DNA from 3 places in the Amylolactobacillus amylotrophicus DSM 20534 genome. Region 3 is predicted to be linked to each of the others. Evidence: predicted binding sites of a transcription regulator. Region 3 holds the regulator's gene; each other region holds the start of a gene.
The links. Region 3 encodes HrcA, which represses chaperone genes, less so after heat shock. Its sites were predicted from a motif close to TTAGCACTCNNNNNNNNNGAGTGCTAA; they were not measured.
Positions count from the first base shown of each region.

Region 1: a site for HrcA is predicted at 5,871-5,897, ahead of groES (co-chaperone GroES). Genes of this name have one in related genera too.
Region 2: a site for HrcA is predicted at 5,028-5,054, ahead of clpP (ATP-dependent Clp endopeptidase proteolytic subunit ClpP). Genes of this name have one in related genera too.

Region 1 is NZ_AZCV01000005.1:38,204-46,032, forward strand. It holds gene mutS (DNA mismatch repair protein MutS) at 1-1,730, opposite strand, end outside; gene FC62_RS05850 (APC family permease) at 1,859-3,691, opposite strand; gene groL (chaperonin GroEL) at 3,847-5,469, opposite strand; gene groES (co-chaperone GroES) at 5,562-5,846, opposite strand; gene FC62_RS05865 (redox-sensing transcriptional repressor Rex) at 6,010-6,642, opposite strand; gene FC62_RS05870 (ABC-F family ATP-binding cassette domain-containing protein) at 6,812-7,829, shown strand, end outside.
Region 2 is NZ_AZCV01000001.1:457,884-465,712, forward strand. It holds gene gap (type I glyceraldehyde-3-phosphate dehydrogenase) at 1-767, opposite strand, end outside; gene FC62_RS02300 (sugar-binding transcriptional regulator) at 818-1,849, opposite strand; tRNA gene FC62_RS02315 (tRNA-Thr) at 2,804-2,876, opposite strand; gene FC62_RS02320 (ABC transporter permease) at 2,951-3,712, opposite strand; gene FC62_RS02325 (ABC transporter ATP-binding protein) at 3,705-4,346, opposite strand; gene FC62_RS02330 (Fur family transcriptional regulator) at 4,506-4,976, shown strand; gene clpP (ATP-dependent Clp endopeptidase proteolytic subunit ClpP) at 5,078-5,665, shown strand; gene FC62_RS02340 (MarR family winged helix-turn-helix transcriptional regulator) at 5,746-6,219, opposite strand; gene whiA (DNA-binding protein WhiA) at 6,234-7,181, opposite strand; gene FC62_RS02350 (gluconeogenesis factor YvcK family protein) at 7,181-7,829, opposite strand, start outside.
Region 3 is NZ_AZCV01000001.1:119,021-126,849, forward strand. It holds gene infB (translation initiation factor IF-2) at 1-611, shown strand, start outside; gene rbfA (30S ribosome-binding factor RbfA) at 624-971, shown strand; gene truB (tRNA pseudouridine(55) synthase TruB) at 1,008-1,916, shown strand; gene ribF (riboflavin biosynthesis protein RibF) at 1,942-2,877, shown strand; gene hrcA (heat-inducible transcriptional repressor HrcA) at 2,968-4,029, shown strand; gene grpE (nucleotide exchange factor GrpE) at 4,045-4,680, shown strand; gene dnaK (molecular chaperone DnaK) at 4,754-6,595, shown strand; gene dnaJ (molecular chaperone DnaJ) at 6,650-7,786, shown strand.

The DNA.
Region 1 (7,829 bases), on a different contig from region 3:
TGACGCCCGTTAACAATCTGAATATTCTGGTCTTTTTCATTGATGGTCGGCTTAGTGTACTGATTCTTCTCTGCTAAAACCGCGAAGTCCGCTAGGACATCCAATGTAGCTATCTCTTGACCCAACTTTTGTAGTTGGGGGATGTATTGCTTAATCTGATCGCGCAGCTTGACGAAAAGTTCGTGCTCGAGGTCCGTTGATTTATTCTCTGCCTCGAGAATTAAATGTTCATGCTCCTTCAATTCAGGCGTTATATACCGCTCTGCATTGGTCAAAGTCTGCTTTCTCTGGTAGCGCTCCTCAGGCACATTTGCCTTGTTTGCGTTAGTCACCTCGATGTAGTAACCAAAGACCTTGTTAAAGCCGATTTTGAGCGTATTAATTCCCGTCTGCTCACGTTCCTTTGCTTCAAGCTCCGCCACCCAACGCTTGCCATTTGTCATGACGTCAACGTAACGGTCAAGCTGGTCATTATAACCCGGACGAATTAGTCCGCCATCTGTGGTGGAAACGGGTGGGTCATCGACCAATGCTGTCGTAATCAGCTCTGCCACATTTTGCATTGGGTCAAGTTGTGAAGCAAAGTCTAGCAGCGTCTTGCTCTGGGACTGGCGAAGTGTAGCGAGTATCAAAGGAACCTGCTTCAACGAGCGGGCCAGCTGCAACAATTCACGTCCATTGACGCTGCCAAAAGCAATGCGGCCAGTCAAGCGCTCCAGATCATACACACCGGCAAGTGCATCTAGAACACTCTCCCGCGTGAAGTAATCGTCTAGCAGAGCTTCGACCATCTCTTGGCGTGCCACAACATCCTGTTTCCTAATCAGGGGGCGGTCAATCCACTGTTTAAGGAGGCGTCCACCCATCGCTGTCTTTGTTTGATCCAACAACCAGTACAGCGAACCCGCCTTTTTCTGTGTTTTGTTGGAATTTAGCAACTCCAAATTCTGCTTCACGACGTGACTCATCTGGAGGTAACTACTTGGCTCGTATGTCTTGGCTATTTGGAGGTGAGCGAGGCTCCTCTTCTGGGTAGCCACCAGATAATCGATTAGCTGGCTCGTGCTTAGACGTTCCTCTTCGTTAGTGAGGTTCTGGGTGACAAATGACGTCTCACTTGACGGTTGTTCCGGTTTAAACGGCTTTGAAATGATGATGTTAGCCTTGGCAAAATAATCTTTTTGCTGATCAGTGAGTGCGCCCGACCAAACAACCTCTTTCGTTCTGAGCGACAGTAATTCATTGAATGTGCTGTCAAAGTCCACTAGATGGGTCGTCTCTATCTCACCTGTTGCGAGGTCGGCATACCCCAATCCATAACCCGCGCTGGTCAGTACAACTGAGGTCAGATAATTATTGGTCTTTGCATGATTGGGCCGATCATCAACCATTGTCCCGGGTGTGATCAGTTGAATGACATCCCTTTTGACCATCCCTTCAGCCAGCTTTGGATCCTCCAGTTGCTCGCTAATGGCGACCTTATAGCCTTTCTCAACCAGAGTATCGATGTAGCTTTGGACCGCGTGATGAGGCACACCGGCCATTGGAATTGGATGTTCAACATTCTTGTTTCTGTGCGTGAGTGTCAGTTCAAGAATCTGTGCCCCCTTCACAGCGTCGTCCTCGAAGAGTTCATAGAAATCGCCCACACGATAAAACAAGAAGGCATCAGCATACTGTGCTTTTATTTTCCTGTACTGTTGCATCATTGGTGTATCTGCTTGTGGCATCTTAATCATCTCTCCTAAAAATAATACTTTCTCATCATTATACCGTAAAATCTCCCCCGCAAACGACAAAAAGAGAACAGCATGCTTGACCACTGTTCTCTAGAATTAACATTAGTATTATTCTTAATTTATTTTTTCAAATTATAGCTGTACGTTGCGACAATAATGTTTTCACGGCGCATAAAAGTCTGCTTCAAACGTAAAGCTGTCTGATTATGTAACGCGAAGTGCCAGTTCTTATTTGGGACGAACTGTGGGATCAACACTGTGGTTGAATAGTTACGTTGCGCTGCGTTGCGACTAATCACGTCCACGAAGCGACTGACCGGCTTCACAATAGAGCGGTAAGATGAGTGGATATCGACGAAGCGAATATTCGGGTAATCTTTCGTGAACTCTGATTGAATTTCCTTCTCTTTATCGGGATTCTCGTCCATCGAGACATGCATTGCAATGACGTAGTCACCGATTGACTCTGCATAACTGAGGGCGTTCTTAGTAACCTGAGTGACGCTTGAAACAAGCACAATCACCGTTGAACCGTCAAATTGGTGGTAGGTTGCCTCATTATCCATGAGTCGCAGTTGTTCCGCCACATTTTTGTAATGCTGGTTAATCTTATGGAAGAGGTAGACGAGTGCAGGCATGATAACGAAAAACGGCCAGATTTCGGCTAAGCGATAGGTAAATAGAATTACCAGAATCGCGAAAGAAATCAGCGCACCGACCAGATTGGCAGTTGCACTCCAGACCCAATTCTTTGGCCGCTCGTGCCACCACTTTAATATCATCCCAGTCTGCGATAACGTGAACGGAATGAACACGCCAGCAGCATAGAGCGGAATCAGCCGGGAAACATCGCCACCAAACATGACGATGAGAATACCGGATCCGATCGCCAGTGTAAGAATGCCGTTTGAGTAGCCCAGTCGGTCCCCACGATCCATGTAGTTATGCGGCATGAATTTATCTTTAGCCAAGTTAAAAGCGAGAACGGGAAAGGCGGAGAATCCTGTGTTGGCAGCAACCGTGAGGATGAACGCCGTCGCAAATTGAACCAGGTAGTAGAAGATGTTCTGGCCTCCAAATGTCTTATCGGCAATTTGTGAGAGAACCGTGACCTTCTCCATTGGCACAATGCCGTACCAATAGTTTAGAAAAGAGATACCGGCAAAGAACACGCCCAGAATTGCGGCCATGATGGTCAAAGTCGCCGCAGCGTTTTTTGCACGGGGCTTCTTGAAGAATGGGACGGCGTTGCTAATGGCCTCGACACCGGTTAAGGAGCTTGAGCCACTAGAGAATGCTTTGAAAATCAGTGCGGCAGTCACACCAGGCACGACAGCGCCAATGGGCGCTGCCGCTGTAAATGGAATCTGTCCGGTCAGGATTTTAAATAATCCTGTCCCAATCATGATCAGAATCATGACGATAAAGAAATAGACTGGAATCATCAGGAAGTTCGCAGACTCGCTCATGCCCCGCAAATTGAGAATAGTCAGGATGGTAATAATGACCAAGGAGATGACTACTTGGTGACCATAAAGAGCCGGGATAGCCGCCACAATTGCATTTGAGCCAGCCGACACACTAACTGCAACGGTCAGCATGTAATCAATGAGTAATGAGCCTCCAGCCACGAGTCCTGCACCTTTACCCAGATTATCGCTTGAGACCTTATAGGCCCCACCGCCACCGGGATAAGCATGAATAACCTGTCTGTAAGATAAAGTCAGCGAAAGCAACAAGACAAGCACGAAGGCCGCGATTGGAATAGAGTACCACATTGCTGCAGCCGACAGCGTCACTAGCACAAGAGCAATCTCCTCCGTACCATAGGCCACACTTGATAAAGCGTCTGAACTCAGCATAGCTAATGCTTTGAAGCGAGTGAGTTTCTGTCCACCCTCTTCGTCTGACTTCAACGGTTTACCCAATAGCAATTGTTTGAACTGTCCCATTAATATTTCCTCCAGAAATGAAACATGCATTCTTAGAATAATTAATCAATAAACCACGCAATATTACTCCATCTACATTAAAAAAGCTAGTCTATTTTGTCAGTATTTTAGAAATAAAAAAAAGAAGTAGCAGTGCTACTTCTTAATTATATCTGTTACATCATGCCCATTCCAGGGTTCATACCAGCTTGGGGATCTGCTGGATGTTCTTCAGGAATTTCCGCAACAACAGCTTCAGTGGTCAACAATAATGCTGAAACTGATGCGGCATTTTGCAATGCTGAACGAGTAACCTTGGTTGGGTCAATAATTCCTGCCTCAACCATGTTCTCCCACTTATCTGTGGCAGCGTTGAAACCAAACTCATTCTTCTCGCTCTTCATGCGTTCTACAATAACTGAACCTTCAAGTCCGGCATTCTCAGAAATTTGTCTTACAGGTGCTTCAAGCGCGCGTTTAACGATGTTAATTCCCGTTTGCTCGTCGCCCTCAGCAGTGAGGTCATCAACTGCCTTAATGACGTTAATCAGAGCAACACCACCACCTGCAACGTAGCCTTCTTCAACCGCAGCTCTAGTTGCATTCAAAGCATCTTCAATTCTGTATTTTCTTTCCTTTAATTCCGTTTCTGTAGCAGCACCAACCTTGATAACGGCTACACCACCAGACAGTTTAGCAAGCCGCTCTTGTAGCTTCTCACGGTCAAAGTCTGAAGTCGTGCCTTCAATTTGGTTCTTGATTGTCTCAACACGCTCTGCAATTGCTTCTTTCGTACCAGAACCTTCAACAATCGTTGTGTTGTCCTTAGTAACCGTAACTTTACCAGCCTGGCCGAGTTGCTCAAGCTTAGTATCCTTTAATTCCAGGCCGAAATCATCGGTAATTACCGTACCACCTGTTAATGTAGCGATATCTTGTAGTTGTTCCTTGCGCCGATCGCCAAAGCCCGGTGCCTTAACGGCAACGACATTGAAAGTACCCCGAATCTTGTTTAACACAAGTGTTGGTAGTGCTTCACCCTCAACATCATCAGCAATAATCAACAGTGCCTTACCTTGTTGCACTATTTCTTGCAACATTGGCAAAATGTCTTGAATATTCGTAATCTTTTTGTCGGTGATTAAGATGTAAGGGTTGTCTAAGTCTGCTTCCATCTTGTCATTATCCGTTACCATGTATTGTGAAAGATAACCACGGTCGAATTGCATACCTTCAACCACGTTTAATTCAGTGTCGATTCCCTTTGACTCTTCGATGGTAATAACACCGTCGTTACCAACCTTTTCCATTGCATCCGCAATGAGTTGACCGACTTCTTCACTTGCACTTGAGACAGAAGCAACTTGAGCAATCTGGTCCTTGTTAGCAACTTCGTGGCTAATATTGTGCAATTCAGCGACAGCGGCCTTAGTAGCCTGCTCAATTCCCCGACGGATACCCACAGGATTTGCACCGGCACTGACGTTCTTCATTCCCTCACGAACGATTGCTTGTGCCAAAACCGTCGCGGTGGTCGTACCGTCACCAGCGATGTCATTCGTCTTCGATGCAACTTCAGCAACGAGTTTTGCACCCATGTTCTCGAAATGATCTTCTAGTTCAATCGACTTGGCGATTGTCACACCATCGTTTGTGATGTCGGGTGAACCATATGATTTCTCGAGCACTACGTTTCTACCTTTTGGTCCAAGCGTTGTCTTAACAGTATCTGCCAGCTTATCAACACCACGCAGCATTGCTGCACGAGCATCTTCAGCGAATTTAATATCTTTTGCCATTTGAATCTCCGTCCTTCTTATTATTAGTTCTAAAATTAATTAAGTTAAATATTAATGTGCATGAACATCAGTGATAGTGAGTTTCATACTCACTACTCAACAATAGCGATAATATCTTTTTCGTGTAAAACAAGGTAATCCTCATTATCAAATTTAACCTGACTACCAGAATACTTGTCGTAGTACACGGTGTCGCCAACTTTAACAGTTAATGGTAACTTAGTGCCGTTCTCTGTCACTGATCCATCGCCCACAGCGATAACTTCACCAACTTGAGGCTTCTCTTTCGCATTTGATGCTAGTAGGATTCCTCCAACTGACTCTTCCTTCTCTTCCTGTACTTTGATAATCACGCGATCTGCAATTGGTTTTAACACGTTGATATCCCTCCTATTTCTTTTTTAGCACTCTTAATTAATAAGTGCTAACTACAAAAATTATCTTAACTTTTCCGTCAACCAAATGCAAGTTTTTTGACATTATGAAATTTAAAAAAGTCGCGAAAAGTTTCGCGACTTTAATCTATGATTGAATGATTGACTACTGGTTGTCTTGCTCCAGGAAGTAAATCAACGTCTGTAGTTCAGTTGCCAAGTCAACGTTTTGGACACGCACATTGCTTGGGGTCGAAATTCTAATTGGTGTGAAGTTCATGATGCCTTTAATTCCCGCCTCGATCAACTCATCAGCGGTGGACTGTGCCTGATCTTTTGGGACAGCAAGAATAGCAATTTCAATCTGTTGTTCACTTAACTGCTTCTTCAGATCCTCGGTATGATAGACTGGCACACCGTTCATTATTTTACCAGTTATCTCTGCATTCACATCGAAGGCGGCAGAGATCCGAATGTTATTGGTCCGCTTGAAATTATAATTGAGCAGGGCGTGCCCCATGTTACCCACACCGACCAGCGCAACATTCGTCAGCGTATCCTGATTCAAAATCTTTTTGAAAAAATCAAGGAGTCTCTTGACATCATAGCCATAGCCACGCTTGCCGAGCGCACCAAAATATGAGAAATCTCTCCTGATTGAAGCACTATCAACTTGGACGGCCTCAGATAATTCAGTCGAGGAGACCTTCTCTTTTCCCTCATCGTTCAAGAAGACCAGATACCGATAATATAACGGTAATCTTTTTGCAGTTGCCCTAGGGATTTTAACGTCTTCCATACTACACCTCATTTGTGAACTTTTTCATTAACAATTCTATAATACCTAATTAAGTAGTAAAAGTTCAAGTATTTTTTTCACAAAAGCCAAAAATTTAGTATAATAATTCATTGACTGACTTCAACAACATAATTCACGAACTATGATAGAATGTTCTCTAGGTGATTAAATGATTATTATGCAAGCAAATAACGTCGAACGCAGCTTCGGCGCTACAACATTATTCAAGAATATTAGCTTTGAGATTGACGGGAAAAGTAGGATTGGCCTAGTAGGTCCAAACGGCGTTGGTAAATCAACTTTGATTAAGATTCTCACCGGGCAAGAGGCCCCTACAAGCGGCAATATTGTTAAAAGTAAAAATATCACTTTTGGCTATATTGCACAAGAGAATAACCTCAATCCAGACCAAACCGTTTACGGGGAGATGGCCGAAGTTTTCGCGCCGTTAATCGAGCTGGGGCATGAATTAACCCGGCTTCAACAAGAGCTTGCTACCACAAGCACACCCAATTCGGAAATGCTAGAACAATACGACCAATTACAATTCAATTTCGAGCAACAAGGTGGCTTTACATACCAGGCAGAGATCAAGAGTGTTCTAAATGGCTTCAAATTTGACGAAACAACCTATGACAAGAAAATTAGCGTGCTCTCAGGCGGTGAGAAGACGCGGTTGTCATTTGTGAAGCTCCTACTCAAAAGTCCTGATTTGCTAATCCTAGATGAGCCCACCAACCATTTGGACCTCGACACCCTGGACTGGTTGGAAAGTTTTCTGAAAACGTATAAAGGCGCAATCCTCGCCGTCAGCCATGACCAATACTTCCTGGATGCGGTCGCGACCGATATCCTAGAGTTGCGACACGGTCAACTGAATAAGTTCAAGGGAAACTATACTGCCTATACCAAATTGCGGACGTCATTAGACGATCAACAACAAGAGGCATACGAGCGCCAACAGGCAGAAATCAAGAAACAAGAGGATTTTATTCAGAAGAATATTGTGCGCGCATCGACGACGAAACGGGCACAAAGTCGCCAGAAACAACTGGATAAATTGGAACGAATCGAGCCACCAAAACGCGATCAAAAGGTCCGCATTAACTTCAAAATTGAGCAGCAGACTGGTAAAGAGGTGCTGATTTTCTCTGACGTCTCTGTTGGTTATCCGAACAAAACCATGA
Region 2 (7,829 bases), 340 kb from region 3:
TTGTCAAGGATAGTAACTAATTCAGTTAATGAACCGTCAACAACACCAACACGTTGTGCATGTCCTTGAACCTTACCGTTAGCACTAGGAACAACCAAACCGATAGCCTTAGCAGCACCAGTTGAGTGAGGAATAGTGTTAGCAGCAGCTGAACGTGCAGCACGTAAGTCACCACCACGAACAGGGCCATCAAGTAACATTTGAGTTGATGTGTAAGCGTGGATAGTAGTCATAGTACCAACTTCAAGACCGAAGTCCTTGTCCAAGTAGTGAACCATTGGTGCTAAGCAGTTTGTAGTACATGAACCTGCAGAAACGATTGTGTCGTCACCAGTTAAAGTGTCGTCGTTTACGTTGTAAACGATAGTCTTCAAATCTTTACCAGCTGGAGCTGAGATAAGAACACGTTTTGCACCTGCATCCAAGTGAGCTTGTGACTTAGCCTTTGAAGTGTAGAAGCCAGTACATTCAAGAACGAAGTCAACGCCGTCGTTCTTAACCCAAGGAATGTTTTGTGCTTGTGGTTCTGCGTATACATGGTAGCTCTTACCATCAACAACGATTGAATCTTCAGTAGCAGATACTTCGTTGTCAATAGTTCCATGAGTTGAATCATATTTCAAAAGATGTGCCAAAAGTGATGGGCTTGTCAAGTCGTTGATAGCAACAACTTCGATGTCACTTGATTTTGCACCTAATTCAAGAATACGACGAAATGCAAGACGGCCAATACGACCAAATCCGTTAATACCAATTTTAACTGTCATAACAGTTTCTTCCTCCTTAGGAAATAAGTAAAATTATATTTTAAGTGGGTCTATATCCCATTTAAAATCGAGTTAGCGGCACCTTCATCCGTGATTAACCACGTCTGTTTCGGTGCATTGTGCATGTAAGCCTTGATGGCAGCCGCCTTCTTAGTGCCGGCTGCAACAGCGAATACATGAGGTATTTTGAAAAGATCCTCCAATTGCAAACCAATTCTTGGTATCTTGTAAATCACCTGACCACTCCGGTTGAAGAAATACCCGAAACATTCAACCACAGCATCCTGTTGACGTAACTGTGACTTGACAGTTAAGTCTAAGTCACGTCTTTGGGCCATGACGTCTGCCGCTCCAATACCATGGATAACAGCATCACTATTTGAGATGTAATCCAGCACCTCACCAATGGAGGGGTCCTGTGTTAGCGACCGTAAAACTTCTGGACTAACATTCTCGGGTAGGTATAAAGCGCGATACTTACCGTTACTATAATGTGCCATTACCTGACACACTGTGTTGCTCTGGATTTCAACGCTCTCGCCCAACGCCCCACGACCTGGCACAAACATTAGCTGTCTATGATGTGAGAGGTTGCTTGAGAGATTCGGTACAATCTCCGCCATCGTCTTACCACCAAGGACCGTAATCGTGTTCTGTCCTAATGGTAGAAGTAAATCGAGTGCGGCGTTTAACTCCGTACCGAGTAATCCAAAAACATGATCCTGCAAGTCAGCGTTACCCGGGACAATGATTGCCCTGTTAATACCTAGCTTTTCTGCAAGACGTAATTCGGTCTGGCTTTCGTCGAATAACTTGGCAATGATTGGTGCCAAGCCAGAAATGGTCTTCTCACCCTTCGGGGTTAGTACCATGCCGAGGTGATTAATATCAATTAATCCTTGCGACTTGAGGTAGTCAGTTTCGGTCCGAATCGTTCTTTCACTGATTCCTAGTCGTTCAGCAATGATTCGCCGCCCCACAGGAGCTAGCCATGAAATCTGTTGCAAAACAGTAAATCTTTGTCGAATGGTCTTGATAACGTCAGGAACGAGATTTTCAATCCATGTAAATTCATCATGCATTAAAAGTTTCCTCCTTGCTGGGTCATATAATGTCCCATTATTTGACTTTGTATGACCCACGTTTCTCAAAAGAGAGAAGAAACAGTCTTGAAACCATTTCTTCTTTTTCAACAACACAAGTATACCAACATCAATTTTGAAATTCAAGGATTGGCACTAATTTTTTAATCTTGAAAATTTATGTTGCTATTTCTGCAATTATTGATAGAATAATATTGTTCGCGCCCTTAGTGTAATGGATCGCACGCAAGATTCCGGTTCTTGAAATCTCGGTTCGACTCCGAGGGGGCGCATAATAGCATTTCATTGCCAGCCAATCGGCTGGTTTTTTTGTGGCCGATTTCGGGCAAAAAAATACCTCGCCGGTTGGCGAGGAGCTCTAATCATACACAATTTATTATTTTGGAAATCCCAAATAAATAGCATAAAGGACTAGCGCTATTCCTACAATAATGGAGATTTTATACCAAATACTTTTATTTCTACGATAGATTCCAACAGCAATCAAAGCTATTCCAACCGCCAGCGAAAAAATCATTACATAAAAGAACACTCTACCCGACTCCTTTCAGCCGATTTCAATGACTCTATCATGACGTTTAGCCACTTCCAAATCGTGCGTCACCGTAACAATTGTAGTATTAAATTCTTGATTCACTATGTGGTCAACCCAAACTATTACGCTTACATTGTATCATCTGGTTCGGTTTATATCTGATTATGCCTGCGTCTTTACGAAAAATTAAGGAGTAGCCTAAATCTTACAGCTGAAGGTAGACTTAGAAACGTCAAGTTTTTACTGATTTTGTTACTTCCACAATTAAGCCACAATTTTTCATAAAACATAGTTTTACAAAGAAATTCCATAGAAGAAAAAATCACCTACGAACGCTGTAATATCCCCGTCCTGTAGGTGATTTTATTTCACGAAGTTTAACTAAGAAACCCCAGATATGCTGATTAGAGGACTTGAACCTCCGACCTACGCATTACTAGTGCGTTGCTCTACCAACTGAGCTAAATCAGCATTTTTTCAACAAGTAATATTATACATGAAAGAAAGAAAATGCCAAGCCCTTTTTCAGCAAAATATTTAAAACATTAGCGCACTAATTGCTCCTCTTGGTTGTAGAACTGCTTGTAGCCTAGGTATACCACGGTAATTGAGCTGAGACTAGTAGTGGCGAGCAACATGAAAGTCACCATTATTTGATAGCCAATTGCCTTAACTGGATCAACACCGGCGAAGATCAATCCACTCATCATTCCAGGCAGGCTAACCAGCCCAAGAGTCTTACTTGAATCAATCGTCGGTGTCATCCCGGTCTTGATGGCTTCACGCACAATTGATTTCGTCGCCTGGGCAGGTGTTGCGCCGAGTGCCAGCTTCTCCATCACCTGTTGGTGTTGGTCACGGAACAAGCTATCCATTGACCGATAGGCCAGACCAGATGCCACCATCGCGTTTGAGGCCGTCATCCCAGTGATCGGAACGATTTGAGACGGCGTAACCTTAAGCGAACCCGATAAGATTAAGATGCTGAGACAGACAGCCGTAGACAGACTCATCGCCAGAACCGAAATTTTAAACGCGTTAGGCAGACCGTTACTGCGTTTGCTGGAGTTCCAGGCGGCGTTTAGTACAATAATCGCCACCATGGCAAAGGTCAGCCAAACGTTATTCACGCCGAAAATATACTTCAATAAGTAGCCAACCACCGTCAGCTGCACAATCGCCCGTGAGATACCCCAGATAATATCCTTCGTGATGCCCAGCTTTTGCTTGTAACTAATGAATATGGCAAATAGAACTAAAGAAAATGTAATAGCCAGCGTTGCTGGCGAAACCGTTAAATTACTCATTGTTTTGCAACCTCCCGTCTATAATACGGAGAATATGTTTACTATCACTAATCTCATCTTCCTCATGGGTCACCTTAATCAGGGTCACGCCGCGCTCCTGATTCAACTGATCAAGCCAGCCCAGAATGAGGTTTTTCGTGGTTAAGTCTAACCCCGTTGTTACCTCATCCAATAACAGAACTTTTGGTAAAAAGAGCGTGTTTCGCGCCAGCGCCACTCTTTGCTTCTCTCCACCCGAGAGTTCGTTGACCTTGCGTTTTAAAATATCCGGCTTCAGGTCAAGGCTCTGCAGCGTTTCTATCACATGCTCCTGGCTATATTCCTGATTTCTAATTTCATAGACAAACTTGAAGCTATCCTCTGCAACCGCGCCAAACAAGACTGGTTGTTGGAAACAGTACGAGACATCCTGTCTATAACCCGCTGGACTCAACTCTGCGATATCTTGGCCGTCGAATTCGATCTTGCCTGCAGTCGGTGAGATAATCTTGGCCGCGAGCTTTAAAATAGTGCTTTTCCCAGAACCAGAAGGCCCAGCTAACGTGAGCGTTTCTCCGGTTGCCACTTCAAAGTTAATATTCGTTAGAATCTGCTTGTGGTCAGATTCAAAGTTTACCCCGCTAAATCGAATCATTTCATCACCCCTACTAAGTCCTAATAATTTAGAATCATTATTATTTAGTGTTATAATACACATAGTGTAGCATAGTTAACTCCAGTATTAAAGAGTATGTTCGCACGTAAATAACTTTTATTATCGAATTGAATCATTATATATTAGAAGGAGTTTCATATGCCTACTAAATCCCAATTAGAACAAGCAACCACAATCATTCGGGAACACGATTTAAAGGCGACACCACAGAGACAGAATATTTTGGCCTACCTGATGAGTCACCATAATCACCCAACAGTTGAAATGATTCGCGACAATTTGGCCAAGAGCAACCCCAATATCGGGACTGCCACAGTCTACAATGCACTGAATTCTTTCGTTGAGCTGGGCCTCGTCATCGAGATTCAAAACGGTGATGGCAGCACACACTACGATTACTTCGATAAGCCCCACTTCCACGTAATCTGCACCAATTGTGGCCGCATTGCGGACGTGGAAAATGCAGATTTCGTTCAGTATGAGAAGGCATTGCGCAAAAGCGCAGCGGCGGAAACCGGCTACCTCACAAGCGGCAGCCACCTAGAGATTTACGGTATCTGTCCTACGTGTCAGAAGAAACTACACCTGCACATGGTCGACAACAACTAATCAATAGTTTCGGTGCTTTCTCATTGACCATTTTTAATAATTGTGCGAGAATTAGCACAGTACAAATTAGAGTGCTAAAATTAAATTTTTGGAGGTAGGAAATGTTAGTACCTACAGTTATTGAACAAACTTCACGTGGTGAACGTGCATACGACATTTACTCACGCTTATTAAAAGACAGAATCATCATGCTTTCTGGAGAGATTAACGACCAAATGGCTAACACAGTCATCGCTCAACTCCTCTTCCTTGACGCACAAGATTCCACGAAGGATATTTCACTTTACATTAACTCACCAGGTGGTGTGATTACCTCTGGTCTTGCAATCATGGATACGATGAACCTAATCAAATCAGACGTGCAGACCATTGCCATCGGTATGGCGGCTTCCATGGCCAGCATCCTCTTGGCCACCGGTACTAAGGGCAAGCGGTTTGCTTTACCAAATGCAACGGTGTTAATTCACCAACCACTTGGCGGTGCCCAAGGCCAAGCAACCGAGATTGAGATTGCCGCTGAGGAAATCCTGAAGTCACGGAAGAAATTAAACAAGATTCTGGCTGACACTACCGGTCAGGATCCAGAGGTTATCCAAAGAGATACTGAGCGTGACCACTACTTGACCGCCCAGGAAGCCAAGGATTACGGCCTAGTTGATGACATCCTGACTAGTACACCAAATAAATAAATATCACCAAATAAAAATCACTTTTGACCAACTAACTAGCGGTCAAAAGTGATTTTTTTATCTTAAATTAACTAACTCAATTAAACCAGCTCACTATCCTCGCGAAGCTCTGAATTAACCCGGTCGAGATTGGACTTCAGCTGGGCGACGTCCTTCATGTACTTATCGTATTGATTGTCTGAAATATGCATCATTGAAAGACAGCCGGAAACACGCTCAGAAATGGCGTCCCGCTGTGACAATGCGTATTCAGACGGCGAGACATCCAGCCGTCTTTCATCCTTTAGTGAGCGTTCCTTGACCACCCAATTGTCCTTCTCGAGTCGCCGCAAGAGTGGCGTTAGTGTGCCACTATCGAGCGCCACCTTTTCTCCCAATTGCTTAACAGAGAGTGTGTGAAACTCGTATAGGGACAGCATTACGATATATTGAGCGTAGGTTAAGCCCCATTCCTTCAATGCCTGATTATAAAACTTATTAAATGTCTTATGGGCTTGATAGATCTCGAAACATAGTTGCTGATCAAGTCTAATAGCTTTATCGTTACTCTCCATCAATTAATCCTCTTTTAGTACACATCTTGGCCGGAACGAATCCGTTCCGCCATCTCTTCTATTTTTTTGAAACGATGATTTACACCAGACTTAGAAATCGGACCGTCAGGAATCTGCTCCGCAACTTCCTTTAAGGTAAGCTCCTGATTCTCCAGCCTGAACTGCGCCAACACGCGAATCTTCTCTGGTAGACGTTCCAGTCCAATCTCCTGTTTAATTATGGTAATGTCCTCGACCTGTTTGGCAGCCGCATTGGCGGTCTTCTTGAGGTTAGCCGTATCGCAGTTTACCAGCCGATTGACCGAGTTGCGCATATCCCGCATGATGCGCAGATCCTCGAATGCAAGCATTGCGTTAATTGCCCCAATCACACGGAGAAAATCTGCGATTTTCTCTGCACCCTTGAGGTAGGCAATGTAACCACTCCGCCGCTTCGTAGCCTTCGCGTTCAGGTTAAACTTATTCATGAGCGCCACTATATCGGCATTATGTTCCTCATACAGTGAATAAATCTCCAGGTGATAGCGACTAGTCTCCGGATTATTGACACTACCAGCTGCGAGAAAAGCCCCTCGTAGATAGCTCATTGTGCGCTGTTCATCCTTCATTATCTTCTCCGGTACCCGTGTCTTGATTGCGAAGTGCTCGTCCACAATGTCTAGGTCCTGAAGAATCTCCTTAACACGAGTCTTCAGCCGGACCAAGTATTGGTTATTCTTTTTTAATTTCATTTTCTGTGAAACCAACAGCACTGGCTCGATTTTATACGCAATCTTCATTAGTGAGAAGATTCTCCGCGCAATTGCCGGATTCTCCGTCACAATATCTAAAGATAAATTCTTATTCCTTAACGAAAGAATGCCGTTCATCCGTAAAAAAGCTGATAACTCTGCTTTTGCATGTTCCGGATGAACCTCGAGTACTGTTAGTTCCTTCTTCACAGAACTAGCATATGACGCCATTATCTCACTCCGTTCTTCCGATTATCAGATTGAAATGCCAGATTCAAGATCTCTTGTGCCACTTTGGGGCCATTATGGTAGACACCGTTGCCCCGCATATTGATGAAATTATCAGTGATTACCCGACAACCCATCTCCCGTAAGCCAGCAAAGTCTCTTTTGACCGGCAACAGATATTCATCATAGTCTGCAGCATTGAAGTTTTCCATCACAACAGGAGCTGAATTAACCAGGACCGTATCAACGTAGTTCCCACCGAGGTGTTGGTTAATCAGCCGCACATGTTCCGCGTCCGTCATCCCTTCCGTCTCCCCTTTTTGGGTCATGATGTTGCAGATGTAGATGACCTCGGCCTTCGTCTGTCGAATCGCATCACCCAAATTTTGAATCATTAAATTAGGCAAGATACTAGTGAACAGGCTCCCGGGTCCAAGCACCACCACATCGGCCTGCATAATCGCAGCCAATACAGGCAAGACAGCTGCTGGTTCCTGTTCACCTACAGTATCCGTCACCCAAACTCTTTTGATTTTCTTAGCGGTACTTGAGATATTCGTCTCACCACTAGCGGTGGTCCCGTCAGCGAATTCAGCATGTAAAGTCAGCGGCTCATTACTAGCAGGGAAAACCCGGCCATAGATCCGCATC
Region 3 (7,829 bases):
TTAAACAAGTTGATGTGATTATTAAGGCTGACGTGCAAGGTAGTGCCGAGGCAATCTCAGGTTCACTGCAGAAGATTGACGTCGAGGGTGTCAAAGTGAACATCATCCACTCTGCAGTTGGTGCAATCAACGAGAGTGATGTTACCCTGGCAAGCGCAAGTAATGCCGTTATTATTGGTTTCAACGTGCGACCAACTCCACAGGCAAAGCAACAAGCGGATGAGGAAAAGGTTGATATCAGACTGCATAACGTGATCTATAAGGCAATCGATGAAATCGAAGCAGCCATGAAGGGCATGCTCGAGCCAACTTTTGAAGAGAAAGTTACTGGTAACTTGATTGTCCGTGAGACATTCCACGTGACGAAACTGGGTACTATTGCTGGAGCACTTGTCACAAACGGTTATATTCAAAGAGATAGTGGTGTCCGTCTGATTCGTGACGGCATCGTCATCTATGAGGGCAAGCTCAGTTCATTGAAGAGATTCAAGGACGACGTGAAGGAAGTTCGCTCTGGCTTTGATTGTGGACTCATGATTGAAAACTACAACGATATCAAGGTTGACGACGAAATCGAAGCTTATGTAATGGAAGAAGTTCCCGTAGACTAAGAGGTGAATGCCATGAAACATCGTGTAGGTAGAGTTGAACAAGAAACATTGCGCGAAATTACGGATATTTTACGTAAAAAAATTCGTGACCCGCGGGTGGCTGACGTCACAATTACCGCTGTTGAGGTAACGAAGGACCTGTCGTATGCCACCATCTTCTACAGTACGCTAAACGACGATCCGGCAAGTATTGCGGAAGTCGAGGCTGGACTAGAGAAAGCTAAGGGTATGATGCGTCACGAATTAGGTCAAAGATTAACAATTTACAAAGTGCCAGAATTAATTTTCAAACGCGATCAATCGGTCGAGTATGGCTCCAGAATAGATGAATTAATCAGAGGCTTAAATAATAAAGACTAAAACGCCTTGGGCGTTTTTTTTATTGAGGTGGATAAGATGAACGGACTGATTTTAATTAATAAACCGGTTGGGATGACGAGCGCAGACGTAGTTTATAAGCTACGTAAAATCCTGCATCTTAAAAAAATCGGTCACGCTGGCACGCTAGATCCAGCGGTCAGCGGCGTTTTGCCAATTGCGGTTGGCCAGGCGACGAAGTTAATTGATCGCTTACATGAGCGTTCGAAGCAGTATCACGGTACAGGCCGATTGGGCCTGCAGACTGACACTGGCGATCTCTCGGGAAGAGTCATTGCGAAACAACAGGTGGAACGACCAGTAACATACGACCAATTGGCGACTGCGCTCGAGAGTCTCACGGGTGCGGTTCAACAGGTGCCACCGCTATATTCCGCCGTGAAGGTCAATGGTCGAAAGCTATATGAGTATGCGCGGGCTGGTGAAACCGTTGAAGTCCCCGCCCGCACGGTTAATGTGGAGGAATTCGTTCTGACCGGCGAGCCACTTTTTGATGAAACTAGTCATGTGGAAGACTTCAGTTTCGGTGTGACCTGTTCAAAGGGAACGTACGTCAGAACCTTAGTGGAACAGGTCGGGACAGAACTCAACTTACCTGCGGTCATGACTAAGCTTGTGCGGACAAAAAGTGCTGGTTTTGACTTGACGCAAACTGTTACAATAGAAGACGTTGAGCAAAATATGGCAAATCCCGCACAATTTCTACTCCCACTTGATGCTTTGTTTACGGATCTAGTGAAGGTCGAGCTGTCAAAAGGACAGTGGCAAAAAGTGCAGAATGGCGCGGTATTACAGCTGCAGGATATTAGTGCGGACGAACAGGAGATTGCACTCGTTTTCGGCGGCAAGATTAAGGCAATCTACAAGCGAATGGCGGGCAGGACCGACCTGTATGTTCCCGGTTTAATGTTGCTCCAGAATGACTAAATAAATGTGTTAAGGAACTGATTTAATGAAGGTAATTGATGTTGAATTTCCGTTTGCAAAAAATTTAATCACAACCAAGCAAGTCGTGCTCGTTCTCGGCTTTTTTGATGGTGTTCACCTTGGTCATCAGCGTTTAATTGCCGCAGGTCTGAAGGAGGCCAAGTCAAGGAATCTGCCGTTAATGGTGATGACCTTTGATAAGCATCCGCGTGTGGTGTACGCTCATGAGACCAACTTCGCCTACCTCACCACCATCCCGGAGAAAGCTGCTGTAATGGCCAAACTGGGCGTAGATTATCTGGCGGTCTTCAAGTTTAACGAGCAGCTGGCGCATTTGGCGCCACAGGATTTCGTTGATCAGGTAATCTTGGGCTTGAATGCCGCCGTTGTGGTGGCTGGCTTTGATTACACCTACGGTGACAAGAATATTGCCAATATGCGTCATCTGCCTGAATTTAGTCACGGCCGGTTTGATATTGTCGAGTTACCGGAGCAGGTTTTTGCAGGGCGAAAAATTGGCTCGACAATAATTCGGCAGGATTTGTTAAATGGTGATGTGACGGAGGCTAATCAACTTCTTGGTTATCCTTACTCAATTACTGGCAAGGTGGTTACCGGTAAGCAACGTGGGCGTACAATCGGTTTTCGGACCGCAAATCTTGCATTGCCGGAGCATAAGCTAATCCCGGGTATCGGCGTCTATGCGACTAAGTTGTTGGTTCACGGGCAATGGCACGAAGCAATGACCAGTATCGGCTATAACATCACATTCAACGATACGCAGCAGATCTTCATCGAAACGAATATCTTCGACTTCGATGAAGATATTTATGGCGAGACAATCACGGTCGCGTGGTATAAATTTCTCCGCGGGGAGAAGAAGTTGGCCGGGCTTGCTGGATTGAAAGAGCAGCTAAAGAAAGATGAACAAGCAACAAGAGCTTACTTTAACAATATTTAAGCTCTTTTTTATTTGACAATCTTTTTGATAGTTGTTATATTCTAATAGTTAGCACTCTGAATAGTTAAGTGCTAATAAAGAGGTGACTGGATGTTAACAAAGCGACAGGAGCTTATCTTGAAGATGATCATCAAGAATTTCACTAATGATCATGAGCCCGTTGGATCGAAGACTTTAATGGAGCAATTGCCGATTAAAGTTTCGTCCGCAACCATCAGAAACGAAATGGCTACGTTAGAGGAGCTCGGCCTGATTGAGAAGACGCATTCTTCATCGGGACGAATTCCGTCGAGCGCTGGCTACCGTTTCTACCTGGATTATCTGGTAGAACCCATTAGCATTCCTAATCAGGTTTATCAGAAGGTTCTGTCAAACCTTGATCGACCATTTCACCAAGTGAATGAGATTGTAGAGGAAGCTGCTAAGATTCTATCGGACTTGACTAGCTATACTGCGTTTGCTGCTGGTCCTGAGCTAAATAATGTAACCGTCACAGGCTTTCGCATAGTGCCGTTACCCAATCATCAAATTATGGCAATTCTGGTAACGTCTGACGGTAGTGTTAGAAGCCGCGTATACAATATTCATCGTAGTGTCAGTGGCGATGAGATTGAGAAGGGGGTCAGAATTATCAACGATAAGTTGGTTGGTAAGAGTGTCTTAGCAATCAACCAGATGAGCATCGAAGAGTTGGTTGGGACAATTGATGGTAGTAATTCTGCTGCGGCTCAAATTATTGACCTGCTATCCGATGTGTTTAAGGACGCCGCGTCTGAACAACTCTATGTCAATGGTCAGATTAATTTGTTGAATAATTACAATGCCAGTAATGTTGATCAACTAAAGTCTTTGTACCAGATGCTTGATCATGAGAGTTATCTGACCGATTTGCTTACAATGGATGATCTGGATGATGTGCAGGTTGGCCTAGATTTTCCGGTTCGGGTCAAGCTTGGCAATGAATTGCCGGGAGATCTGCTGAAAGATTATAGTCTGTTGACCGCTAATTACTCGGTAGGGGATCACGGTAGCGGCATTATCGCTTTACTAGGGCCCTCAAACATGCCGTATTCACAGATGATTAGTCTGATGGAGTACTTTAGAAACGAGCTAGCTAAGAAATTACTAGATTATTATGGAAATTTCCAATAACTAAGGAGGATCGCTTTGGAGCATACGAAAGATGAATTTCCATCTGAGAAGGATTTAGATTCAACCAAAACAAAAACGCCGACACAAGCTGAGCAAAAGCCGCAGGGCGCTAATAACGAGGATCAGCTAGAACAGAAACCAAAAAAGAAGTCTAAGAAGCAGGAGTCAACGGAGCAGGATGATAGAGTGGCTTCTTTGACCAAGGAAATTGAGTCATTGAAGACTGAATTAGCCGACTTTGATGACAAGCTACTACGCGCCCAGGCCGAGATGCAAAACATGCAGTCCAGGCAGAAAAAGGAGACTGCTAGTATGCTAAAATATGCTGGTAGTGATTTAGCCAAAAAAGTTTTGCCTGCCGTTGATAACTTAGAGCGAGCTCTCGATATCAAAGTGGACGATGAGGCCAGCAAGCAATTTAAGAAGGGTGTTCAAATGACGCTCGATAATCTGTTGGCCGCACTCACAGAAGAGGGTGTAACCGAAATCGCAGATGATTCAGTCAAGTTTGATCCAAGTATTCACCAAGCGGTTCAGACCGTCCCAAAGGACGCCGATCATGAAGCGGACCAGGTAGTCTCAATCCTACAAAAGGGCTACAAGTTTAAGGACAGGGTTATTCGTCCGGCCATGGTCGTGGTCGCCCAATAAGCACATCTCTTAGTTTCACTTAAGTTTGTTCATCAAATTAAAAAAAAAAGAATCGAAAGGAAGTATTTTTTAAATGTCAAAAGTAATTGGTATTGACTTAGGTACTACTAACTCAGCCGTTGCTGTCTTAGAAGGATCAGAACCAAAAATTATCACAAACCCTGAAGGTAACAGAACTACCCCATCTGTTGTTTCATTCAAGGATGGCGAAATTCAGGTTGGTGAGGTTGCAAAGCGCCAAGCCGTCACGAACCCAAATACAGTTATCTCAATCAAGAGCCACATGGGTGAACCGGGATACAAAGTTAGTGTTGATGGCAAGGACTACACACCACAAGAAATCTCCGCAATGATTTTGCAATACATTAAGAAATTCGCTGAGGATTACTTGGGCGAACCCGTGACAGAAGCTGTTATCACCGTTCCTGCCTACTTCAACGATTCACAAAGACAGGCGACCAAAGATGCTGGTAAGATTGCCGGATTAGACGTTAAGAGAATTATCAACGAACCAACTGCTTCTTCGCTAGCATATGGCTTAGACAAAGACGATGCCGACGAGAAGATTCTGGTATATGACTTAGGTGGTGGTACGTTTGATGTGTCCGTCCTAGAGCTCGGTGATGGTGTCTTCCAAGTCCTTTCGACTAATGGTGATACTCATCTTGGTGGTGACGACTTTGACCAAAAAATAATTGACTACCTTGTTTCTGAATTCAAGAATGAACATGGTATCGACCTCTCGAAGGATAAGATGGCCTTACAAAGACTGAAGGATGCTGCTGAAAAGGCTAAGAAGGATCTCTCAGGGGTTACTAGCACTCAGATCAGCTTGCCGTTTATCTCTGCAGGTGAGAGCGGCCCATTGCACCTAGAGACTACTCTTACACGTGCTAAATTCGATGAATTAACCCATGATCTGGTTGAAAAGACTAAAGTAGCACTTGATAACGCCATGAAGGATGCTGGTCTATCAAATTCCGATATTGATAAAGTAATCCTAAACGGTGGTTCAACGCGAATTCCCGCTGTTCAAGAAGCAGTCAAGAACTGGACTGGCAAAGATCCAGACCATTCAATTAACCCAGATGAAGCCGTTGCACTTGGTGCAGCCATTCAGGGTGGTGTAATTTCCGGAGACGTGAAGGATATCGTGTTGCTTGATGTCACCCCATTATCACTTGGTATCGAGACGATGGGTGGTGTATTCACCAAGCTAATCGACCGGAACACGACTATTCCAACCAGTAAGTCCCAGGTGTTCTCAACCGCCGCTGACAATCAACCAGCTGTTGATGTTCATGTCTTGCAAGGTGAACGTCCAATGGCTGCCGACAACAAGACACTTGGTCGTTTCCAATTAACTGATATTCCTGCTGCTCCACGTGGCGTACCACAAATCGAAGTTAAGTTCGACATCGACAAAAACGGTATCGTCAACGTTTCAGCTAAGGACCTTGGTACTAAGAAGGAACAAAAGATTACCATCCAAAGTTCATCAGGTCTTTCAGACGAAGAAATCGAAAAGATGAAGAAGGAAGCCGAAGAGCACGCTGAGGAAGATAACAAGAAAAAAGAAGAGGTTGATCTCAGAAATGAAGTCGAGCAAATCCTCTTCCAAACTGACAAGACACTTGAAGAGCTCAAAGGTAAGGTATCAGACGACGAGATAAAGAAGGCAACTGATGCTAAAGATGCTTTGAAGAAGGCTCAAGAAGATAACAACCTAGAAGAGATGAAGGCTAAGAAAGACGATTTGAACAAAATTGTGCAAGACTTAACTGTGAAACTCTATCAACAGGCTCAAAGTGAGCAATCAGGGGCACAACCTGGAGCAGACTCAACCGATGGCGGTCAAAAGGACGATAATACTGTCGATGGTGACTTCAAGGAAGTAGACCCAGATAAAAAATAAATCAAATTAATCAAAGGACGTCTTGTTCTTTGATTTTTTGAAAGAGGAATTTTAATGGCAGATAAGAGAGACTATTATGAGGTGCTAGGTCTTAGTCGTGATGCGAGTGCTGATGAGATTAAAAAAGCGTACCGCAAACTATCGAAGAAGTACCACCCAGATATTAATAAGGCACCTGATGCCGAAGAAAAGTTTAAGGAAGTCAATGAGGCTTACGAGGTCCTGAGTGACGACCAGAAACGTGCTGCTTACGACCAATATGGTCAGGCAGGAGTCGATGGTAGTTATGGCCAGGGTGGTTTCGGCGGCCAAGGATTTGGTGGCGGCTTCGATGATGTCGGTGATATCTTTAGCCAATTCTTTGGTGGTGGTCAAGCACGGCAACGCGTTGATCCTACCGCACCAACACGTGGTTCGGACCTCGATTACACCATGACGGTTGCTTTTAAAGAGGCGATTTTTGGTAAGAAAACCAATATTACCTATACACGTTCTGAAACTTGTCACACCTGTGGTGGTAACGGTGCAGAACCAGGAACCTCTGTGCAGACGTGTCCTAAGTGTCAAGGATCGGGCTACATGACAGTGGAGCGTCAGTCAATGCTTGGTGTAATCAGACAACAAGTTACTTGTGACCAATGTAATGGTCGTGGCGTGCTTATACCAACACCTTGCCATACCTGTGCAGGCCGTGGCGTCACAGATGAGAAGCACACGATTGAAGTTAAGGTGCCAGCCGGAATCGACAATGGTCAGCAAATTCGTTTGAGTGGCCAGGGTGAGGCTGGACAAAACGGTGGTCCATACGGTGACCTCTACATCGTCTTCCGCGTGAAACCAAGTAAGGAATTCGAACGGAACGGCAACACAATCTACAGCACACAAAATATCTCATTCGCCCAGGCGACACTTGGTGATGAGATTGAGGTGAACACCGTCCATGGTAAGATAGAACTCCGCGTTCCAGCAGGTACTCAGCCTGGAACGAAGTTCAAGTTACGTGGTAAGGGTGTACCTTACTTGCGTGGCAACGGAACTGGTGATCAGGAAGTCACAATTAAGGTGGCAATTCCAAATAAGCTGAATAAAGCACAAAAAGATGCGTTGATGCAATATATCAAGGCTAGTGGTGAATCAGTAGAACCACAAGAAAAGAATTTCTTCGAAAAGATGAAGGATAAACTGAAATAATAAGCTTTTTAGAAGATGAGGGAGAAAACCTCATCTTTTTTTG